DNA from 2 places in the Mesorhizobium sp. YL-MeA3-2017 genome. Region 2 is predicted to be linked to the other one. Evidence: predicted binding sites of a transcription regulator. Region 2 holds the regulator's gene; the other holds the start of a gene.

Region 1 (3,975 bases), 720 kb from region 2:
CGCCAGGGCCGAAGGCATATGGATCGAGGACTTGGCCGGCCGGCGTTTCATGGATTTCCATGGCAACAGCGTCCACCATATCGGCTATGCGCATCCGCGCCTGATCGCAGCCATCAAGCGGCAACTGGATGAGTTGTCCTTCGCGCCGCGCCGTTTCGCCAACGAGTCAGCTGTGGAGCTCGCCGAAAAACTTGGCGCACTTGCGGGCGCGGATCTGTCGAAGGTGCTGTTCACCACCGGCGGCTCCGACGCCATCGAGGTCGCCCTGAAGATCGCCCGCGCCGCCACCGGACGCTTCAAGACTTTATCCTTCTGGGATGCCTTCCACGGTGCTGGTTTCGGCGCGATCTCGGTCGGCGGCGAGGCGACGTTCCGTTCCCAGATCGCCGGGCCGTTGATGACGGGTGCCGAGCATGTCGCGCCGTGGGCAAGCCGCAACTGCGCCTACGGCCACGACAGCCTCGAGGCCTCGGCCCAGGCCTGCGCCAACATGATCTCTTATGTGCTCGGCCGCGAGGGCGACTTCGCCGCCGTCATCGCCGAGCCGATGCGTGCGACGCCACTGGTGCCGGCGCCCGGTTTCTGGAAAGCGGTGCGCGAAGCCTGCAACCGGCACGGTACATTGCTGATCTTCGACGAAATTCCGACGGGGCTCGGCAAGACCGGCAAAATCTTCTCGCATCAGCACGATGGGGTCGCGCCCGATATATTGGTGCTGGGCAAGGCATTGGGCGGCGGCGTGTTGCCCATCGCCGCGGTGGTCGCCAGACGTGCGCTCGATGTGGCGGGCGATTTTGCAATCGGCCACTACACCCATGAAAAGAACCCGGTGACGGCGCGCGCCGCTCTCACCACAATCGCCATCATCGAGGAAGAGGGACTGGCCGAACGCGCCGCCGAACTCGGCGCCTACGCCATGGCCCGGCTCGGCGAATTGATCGAGCGCTCGCCACATGTCGGCGAAGTGCGCGGCCGGGGTCTGATGATGGGTGTCGAACTGGTCGAGGAACGCGGCAGCTACAAGCCGGCGCGCGAACTGGCGGAGCGCGTCTATTACCGCTGCCTGGAAGAAGGCCTGAGTTTCAAGATCAGCGCCGGCAATGTGCTGACGCTGTCGCCGCCACTGGTCATCGGCCGCCCGGATCTCGAGCGGGCGCTCGCCATCGTCGAGCGCGCCATAATGGCCGGCTAGGCGGACACCCACAACAACAAGCAGGAACATGGGAGGCGATTTTGGCGCAGTTTGACTTGGCGGTGGTTGGGGCGGGGATCGTAGGCCTCGCCCATGCGCTTGCCGCGGCACGGCGTGGCCTCAGTGTGGTGGTCATCGACAGGGATGCCCAAGCCAACGGCGCCTCGATCCGCAACTTCGGGCTGGTTGTGGTCAGCGGGCAGGAGCCCGGCATTTCACGCGCGCGCGCTGAACGAACTCGTGCCATCTGGCTCGATCTTGCCGGCGAGGCCGGCCTCGACGTCCTGCATCGCGGCAAGCTGGTCGTCGCCCGCCGGGCCGAGGCGCTTTCCGTGCTGGAGGCCTTCGCGGCAACAGCGGACGGTGCCGAATGCGAGCTTCTGACGCCGGCGGACGTCATCGCCCGGCTGCCTGCCTTGCGTGGCGCGGAGATCGCCGGCGGCCTTTACAGCCCGCATGAATTGCGCGTGGAGTCGCGCGATGTGTTGCCAAAACTGACCGCGTTCCTGGCCGGGCAACTCGGTGTCGAATTCCGCTTCGGCGTAGCCGTGACCGCGATCGAGCCCGGCGCGGTGGTGACAAGTGCCGGACTTGTTCACGCTGCCAGGGTGGTGGTGTGTCCCGGTGACGATCTGATCAGCCTCTATCCGGAGCGCATCGGGCAATATGGCGTGCGCCGCTGCAAGCTGCAGATGCTGCGCCTGGCCAATCCCGGCTTCCAGCTCGGCGCGGCTCTGGTCTCCGATCTCAGCCTGTTGCGTTATGAAGGCTATGCGGCGCTGCCGGAGGCGGCAGCCCTCCGGCGCCGGCTGGAAAACGAGCAGGCCGGGGAGCTCGCCAACGGCGTCCATCTGATCGTCACCCAGAGCGCCGATGGCTCGCTGGTCATCGGCGATTCCCATCACTATGGCGCCACGCCCGACCCCTTCGGGTCGGAAGAGGTCGACCGGTTGATCCTCCGCGAATTCGCCAGGCTGCTTCCGCAGGTGCAGCCGGCGGTGACCGCACGCTGGACCGGAACCTACTCTTCCGCCAGCCACGCGGCGTTTCGCGATGCGCCGCATGAGGATGTCAGGCTGGTGATGGTTACCAGCGGCACCGGCGCCAGTACGGGCTTTGCCCTTGGCGAGGAGACCGTCGCCGAGCTCTTCGGCTTCTGATCGATTTTCAAGCGGTCTTTGAGCCGAAAAAAGCAGGAACGGCAGCCGGTTTCGACGTGCTCACGGCCGTCCATGACAACCCTGTGACAAACATCAGTCCAGCCTATTGTTTCATAGAATAAATAGATTTCACTTATCGTAATCCCTTCATCTAGAGTGGCTCATGGACGTCGTGTGCCGGCATTCTCTGGGCCGGCACAGCCGCAGGATCGGCGTCCCAATGCATCGAAGAATGTGCCACCAGACGGGGAATCCAAGCCATGAAATCTCGTATTGCATCCGTGCTTGCAGCGCTTGCTGCGACCTTTGCCGCCTCGACGGCGATCGCCGAAACCAATCTGACGGTCTATACCGCGATCGAGGCCGTCGACCTCGATCGCTACAAGGCGACTTTCGAAAAGGCCTATCCGGACATCAAGATCAATTGGGTGCGTGACTCCACCGGCGTCATGACCGCCAAGCTGCTTGCCGAGAAGGACAATCCGCAGGCCGACGTCGTCTGGGGGCTGGCGGCAACGTCGCTGCTGTTGCTGAAAAGCGAAGGCATGCTGGAAGCCTATGCGCCTGCCGGCGTCGACAAACTCGACAAGCGCTTCGTCGACAACAGCAATCCACCGTCGTGGACAGGCATGGACGCCTATGTCGCCGCCATCTGCTTCAACACCCTCGAGGCGAAGAAGCTCGGCATTGCCGCGCCGAAAAGCTGGAAGGATCTGACCAAGCCCGAATACAAGGGCCATGTCGTGATGCCGAACCCGAATTCCTCGGGCACCGGTTTCCTCGACGTCTCGGCCTGGCTGCAGATGTTCGGCGAGAAGGACGCCTGGGCCTTCATGGACGGCCTGCACCAGAACATTTCCGCTTACACGCATTCAGGGTCCAAGCCGTGCAAGATGGCCGGCGCCGGCGAGACAGCTATCGGCGTTTCGTTTGAGTTCCCGGGCGCGAAGGCCAAATCCGCGGGCGCGCCGCTCGACATCATCTTCCCGGAAGAAGGTTCAGGCTGGGAGGCTGAAGCCACTGCCATCGTCGCGGGCACTGCCAAGCTCGACGCGGCCAAGAAACTGGTCGACTTCTCGGTCTCGAAAGAGGCCAATGAGATGTACAACGAAGGTTATGCCGTTCTCGCCTATCCCGGCATCGCCAAGCCGGTGGAGCATCTGCCCGCCAATGTCGCCGACCACATGATCAAGAACGACTTCGAGTGGGCGGCGAACAACCGCAAGGCGATCCTGGCGGAATGGGCAAAACGCTACGACGCGAAGTCCGAGCCGAAAAGCTGAGCAATCCCAGCCGGGCGCCGTCAAAGCGGCGCCCGTTCTGCTTGAACATCAATGATGGGCCGCGAGATGAAACACGAGACCGTCACTGGAGCGGCCGCCGCTCCGGCGCGCTTTGAGCCGGGGGCAGGCAACCCTGCCAGGCCCGGTTACCTGGCGATCGACCAGCTATGGAAGACCTTTGGAGACTTCGTCGCGCTGAAAGGCGTCTCGCTGGAAATCAAGGAGGGCGAGTTCGTCTGCTTCCTCGGGCCCTCCGGTTGCGGCAAGACCACACTGCTGCGCGCCGTTGCGGGCCTCGATCTGCAGACGCGCGGAACGATCCGCCAGGCTGGCAGGGATA
Region 2 (3,975 bases):
ATCACGCTGGACCAGGAAGACATCTACGATCCCAAGATCGACGTAGTCGAACTTCGCGCCCGCGTCGGCATGGTGTTCCAGAAGCCCAATCCGTTCCCGAAGTCGATCTACGAGAATGTCGCCTATGGTCCGCGCATCCATGGGCTTGCCAAGAGCAAGGCCGACATGGATCGGATTGTTGAGTCCAGTCTGCAAAAGGCGGCGATCTGGAATGAGGTGAAGGACCGCCTGCACGAACCGGGTACGGGCCTTTCCGGCGGTCAGCAGCAGCGCCTGTGCATCGCGCGTGCAATTGCCGTGTCGCCGGAAGTCATTCTGATGGATGAGCCCTGCTCGGCTCTCGATCCGATCGCAACCGCCAAGGTCGAGGAATTGATCGACGAACTGCGGCAGAACTACACGATCGTCATCGTTACGCACTCGATGCAGCAGGCGGCACGCGTGTCGCAACGCACCGCCATGTTCCATCTCGGCTATCTGGTCGAGGAGGGGGCTACCGACAAGATGTTCACCAACCCTGACGACAAGCGCACGCAGGATTACATCACCGGCCGTTTCGGCTGAGCCGACGAGCGCGGCAGACGACAAGCGAGGACAGGATCATGGGTGAACATACCGTCGCGTCGTTCGATGAGGAACTCGGACAGATCAGCAAGCTTGTCCGCGATATGGGCGACCTTGCGGGATCGATGGTCGAGAGCTCGACCAAGGCGTTGCTGAAATCGGACAATGGATTGGCGCAGCGCGTCGTGTCCGACGATGCCATCATGGATGCGCGCCAACGCGAACTGGACAACCGTGCGATCACGCTGATCGCCAAGCGGCAGCCGATGGCGCAGGACCTTCGTGCCGTCATCGGCGCCATCCGCATGGCGGGCGATTTCGAACGCATCGGCGACCTTGCCAAGAACATCGCCAAGCGGGTTGGCGCGGTCGGGCAGAGCGGGACGCCGCGCGAATTTTCGCATTCCATCGATGCCATGGCGCAGCTCGTACTCGTCCAGGTCGACGGGGTGATCGAGAAATATGCGGCGGCTGATCCGCAGGGGCTTGCTCAGCTGAGGGCCGACGATGAACGGATCGACGTAAAATACACTTCCGTCTTCCGCGAATTGCTGACCTACATGATGGAAGATCCGCGCAACATCACGCCGTGTACGCATTTGCTGTTCTGCGCCAAGAATCTGGAACGCATCGGCGATCACGTCACCAATATCGCCGAAAATGCCTACTACGTGCTGACGGGCGAGCAGTTGCCGCCCAATCGGCCGAAGTTCGACGAGACGGCCGCAGCCGTCCCGGCCGCGTAGCAAAAGGACGACGGCAAGATGATCGCGCCGCGTGTCATGGTGGTGGAGGACGAGGAGCCGTTGGGCGTTCTCCTCCGCTACAATCTGGAATCCGAGGGCTACCAGGTCGAGGTGGTGGCGAGAGGCGACGAGGCGGAAATCCGGCTCCAAGAGAATGTTCCAGATCTTCTGGTGCTCGATTGGATGGTTCCGGCCGTATCCGGTATCGAATTGTGTCGTCGGCTCAGGATGCGCCCCGAAACCGAACGTCTGCCGATCATCATGCTGACGGCGCGAGGCGAGGAAAGCGACCGTGTGCGTGGGCTTTCCACGGGAGCGGACGATTATCTGGTCAAGCCGTTCTCGATGCCGGAGTTCATGGCGCGGGTGAAGGCGTTGCTGCGCCGGGCCAAGCCTGAGGTGCTATCCTCGGTGCTCAAGGTGGGCGACATCGTGCTCGACCGCGAGTCGCACCGGGTTTACCGCAAGAAGAGTGAAATCCGGCTCGGGCCGACGGAATTCCGCCTGCTGGAATTCATGATGCGCCATCCCGGTCGCGTTTTCTCGCGCAGCCAGTTGCTCGACAATGTGTGGGGCGAGACCATCTACATCGACGAACGCACGGTGGATGTGCATGTCGGGCGGCTGCGCAAGGCGGTCAACAACGGTCGCATGCCGGATGTCATCCGCACCATCCGCGGATCCGGTTACGCTATCCGCGAGGACTGAGCCTAGCCTTCGCCGCCTTGTGGCGGCGGGGGCATGGTTGCCATCGGACCGCCCAGTGCGAAGATTTCCTGGTCGATGAAGGTCAGTGCGCGCATGGCGCACCCTTCCCGGATCAGCATTTGCTCGTTCGGCTCCGTGTCGAAGGAAATCGAAGCGGAATGCTGGCCGCCGGCGGTCTGGGCAATCGCTTCCCGCAGTGCCGGCTCGATCAGGTCGAAGGCCGTCGCGCCGATACCGACGAACGTCACCGGGGCGGGGTCGATGACGGCAAACAGGGACCCCAGACCGTAGCCCAGCGCCTCACCGGCGCATCGATAGGCGTCGCGTTCGGGGCCTGCTGTCATGCGTGCCTTATCAGCTAGCGCCTGCATCTCGTTATCAGGGATGTCGGCAGCCGGTTCCGCGTTTTCGTCGATGCCATTGGCGCTTCGCCAGATCGCATAGTTACCGGCATAGGCCTCGACGCAGCCGTGCCGGCCGCAGCGGCACAGCGCGCCTTTCGGGCGATGGATCATGTGGCCGAACTCGCCGCCGGACGAATGTGTGCCGATGAACAATTCGCCGTTGAGCACGATACCCATGCCGATACCGTGCGAGAGCAGGACGGCGATGAAGTCGTCACGATAACGGTCGGTACCGCGCCAGCGCAACGCAACGGCCATCATGTTGCAGTCGTTCTCGACGATGACAGGAATGCCGAACGCCTCTTCGAGGATATCTGCGAACGGAATATTGCCGTGAGGCGTTATTGGCGTCCAAAGCATGGCACGCGCATGGGAATCGGCAGTGCCCTGGACAGCGAAGGCAATACGCAGCACGCGTCGCCCAATCGTGGTTTCGTCTTCGAGGCGCTGCCGCACGATCGTGACACATTCCTCGATCAGGGCTTCCCGCGGCAGGGTCAGGGTGTCCAGCCTGCGGGCATCCTGGGCCAAAACGCGCCCGGCATAGTCGGTGACCGTCGCGGTCAAGAGGTTGAGCGATAGGATCACCGTGATCACCGCCGCAGCGTCCGCGGCAAGTTCCAGCCCGACCTGCGGGCGGCCACGTTTCGCGGCGGTCGATTCACTGCGTCCTTCCATCAGGACGCCCTCGGCGATCAAGTCGGAAGAGATTGCGGAAATGGTCGAGTGGCTGAGACCGGTTATCGTGGTGATTTCGGTGCGTGAAGGCTGTTTGGAGCGGCGCACGGCGGAGATCACCATCGCGCGGTTCCTGCGGCGCAAGTCATCGTGCCGGATTCCGACGGTCATGTCCTTGCCGTTCCTTCCTCCGCCAGCCCTTCGTGAATTCGAGGCTGTTTGCGCACAAGTCCCGCAAGGCATCGGGAAGCGTGCATTCTGTCCATAGGTCGCAGCGCAGGCGAATGCAAAATCCGTTTCGATTTTGGTGTCCTGCCACCAACCTCCTCCACAGATAGTGGCAGAAGCCCGTTCCCGCGTCACTATTATTTCGAGGCACGAAATAAATAAAACTGGATTGTTGAAACCGGTTGACAGAAGAGCCTGCCGCTGCAATTATTTTTTCGAAGCTCGAAAAAAAGCTTCTCCAAGGGCAACGCATACCAGCGCGCCATTGGGCGCAGGGAGGAAACCATGAAAAAGTTCACAACCGCCATTCTGGCGGGTGTCGCCATGACGTTCGCGCTTACGGCCGTCGCCGAGGCGAAGGGCAAGGTTATCGGCGTGTCCTGGTCCAATTTCCAGGAAGAGCGCTGGAAGACCGACGAAGCGGCAATGAAGAAGGCGATCGAGGCAGCCGGCGACAAATATATCTCTGCCGATGCGCAATCGAACCCTGGCAAGCAGCTCACCGACGTGGAAAGCCTGATCGGCCAGGGTGCCAACGCCCTTATCATCCTGGCGCAGGACGCATCCGCTATTGGCCCGGCGGTGCAGAAGGCGGTCGACGAGGGAATTCCCGTCGTTGGATACGACCGATTGATCGAAAATAAGGA

The links. The regulator PhoB, encoded in region 2, activates phosphate uptake and scavenging genes when phosphate is short. The targets are predictions, from matches to a motif close to TGTCATNNANCTGTCAT.
Region 1: QFZ88_RS07400 (putative 2-aminoethylphosphonate ABC transporter substrate-binding protein) is a predicted target of PhoB. The motif match lies at 2,425-2,441, and genes of this name have one in related genera.

Annotation. Positions count from the first base shown of each region.
Region 1 is NZ_JAUSVH010000001.1:1,564,694-1,568,668, reverse strand. It holds gene QFZ88_RS07410 ((R)-1-hydroxy-2-aminoethylphosphonate ammonia-lyase) at 1-1,192, shown strand, start outside; gene QFZ88_RS07405 (TIGR03364 family FAD-dependent oxidoreductase) at 1,234-2,352, shown strand; gene QFZ88_RS07400 (putative 2-aminoethylphosphonate ABC transporter substrate-binding protein) at 2,613-3,635, shown strand; gene QFZ88_RS07395 (putative 2-aminoethylphosphonate ABC transporter ATP-binding protein) at 3,702-3,975, shown strand, end outside.
Region 2 is NZ_JAUSVH010000001.1:2,288,305-2,292,279, reverse strand. It holds gene pstB (phosphate ABC transporter ATP-binding protein PstB) at 1-564, shown strand, start outside; gene phoU (phosphate signaling complex protein PhoU) at 603-1,310, shown strand; gene phoB (phosphate regulon transcriptional regulator PhoB) at 1,329-2,018, shown strand; gene QFZ88_RS10745 (ROK family protein) at 2,021-3,271, opposite strand; gene xylF (D-xylose ABC transporter substrate-binding protein) at 3,614-3,975, shown strand, end outside.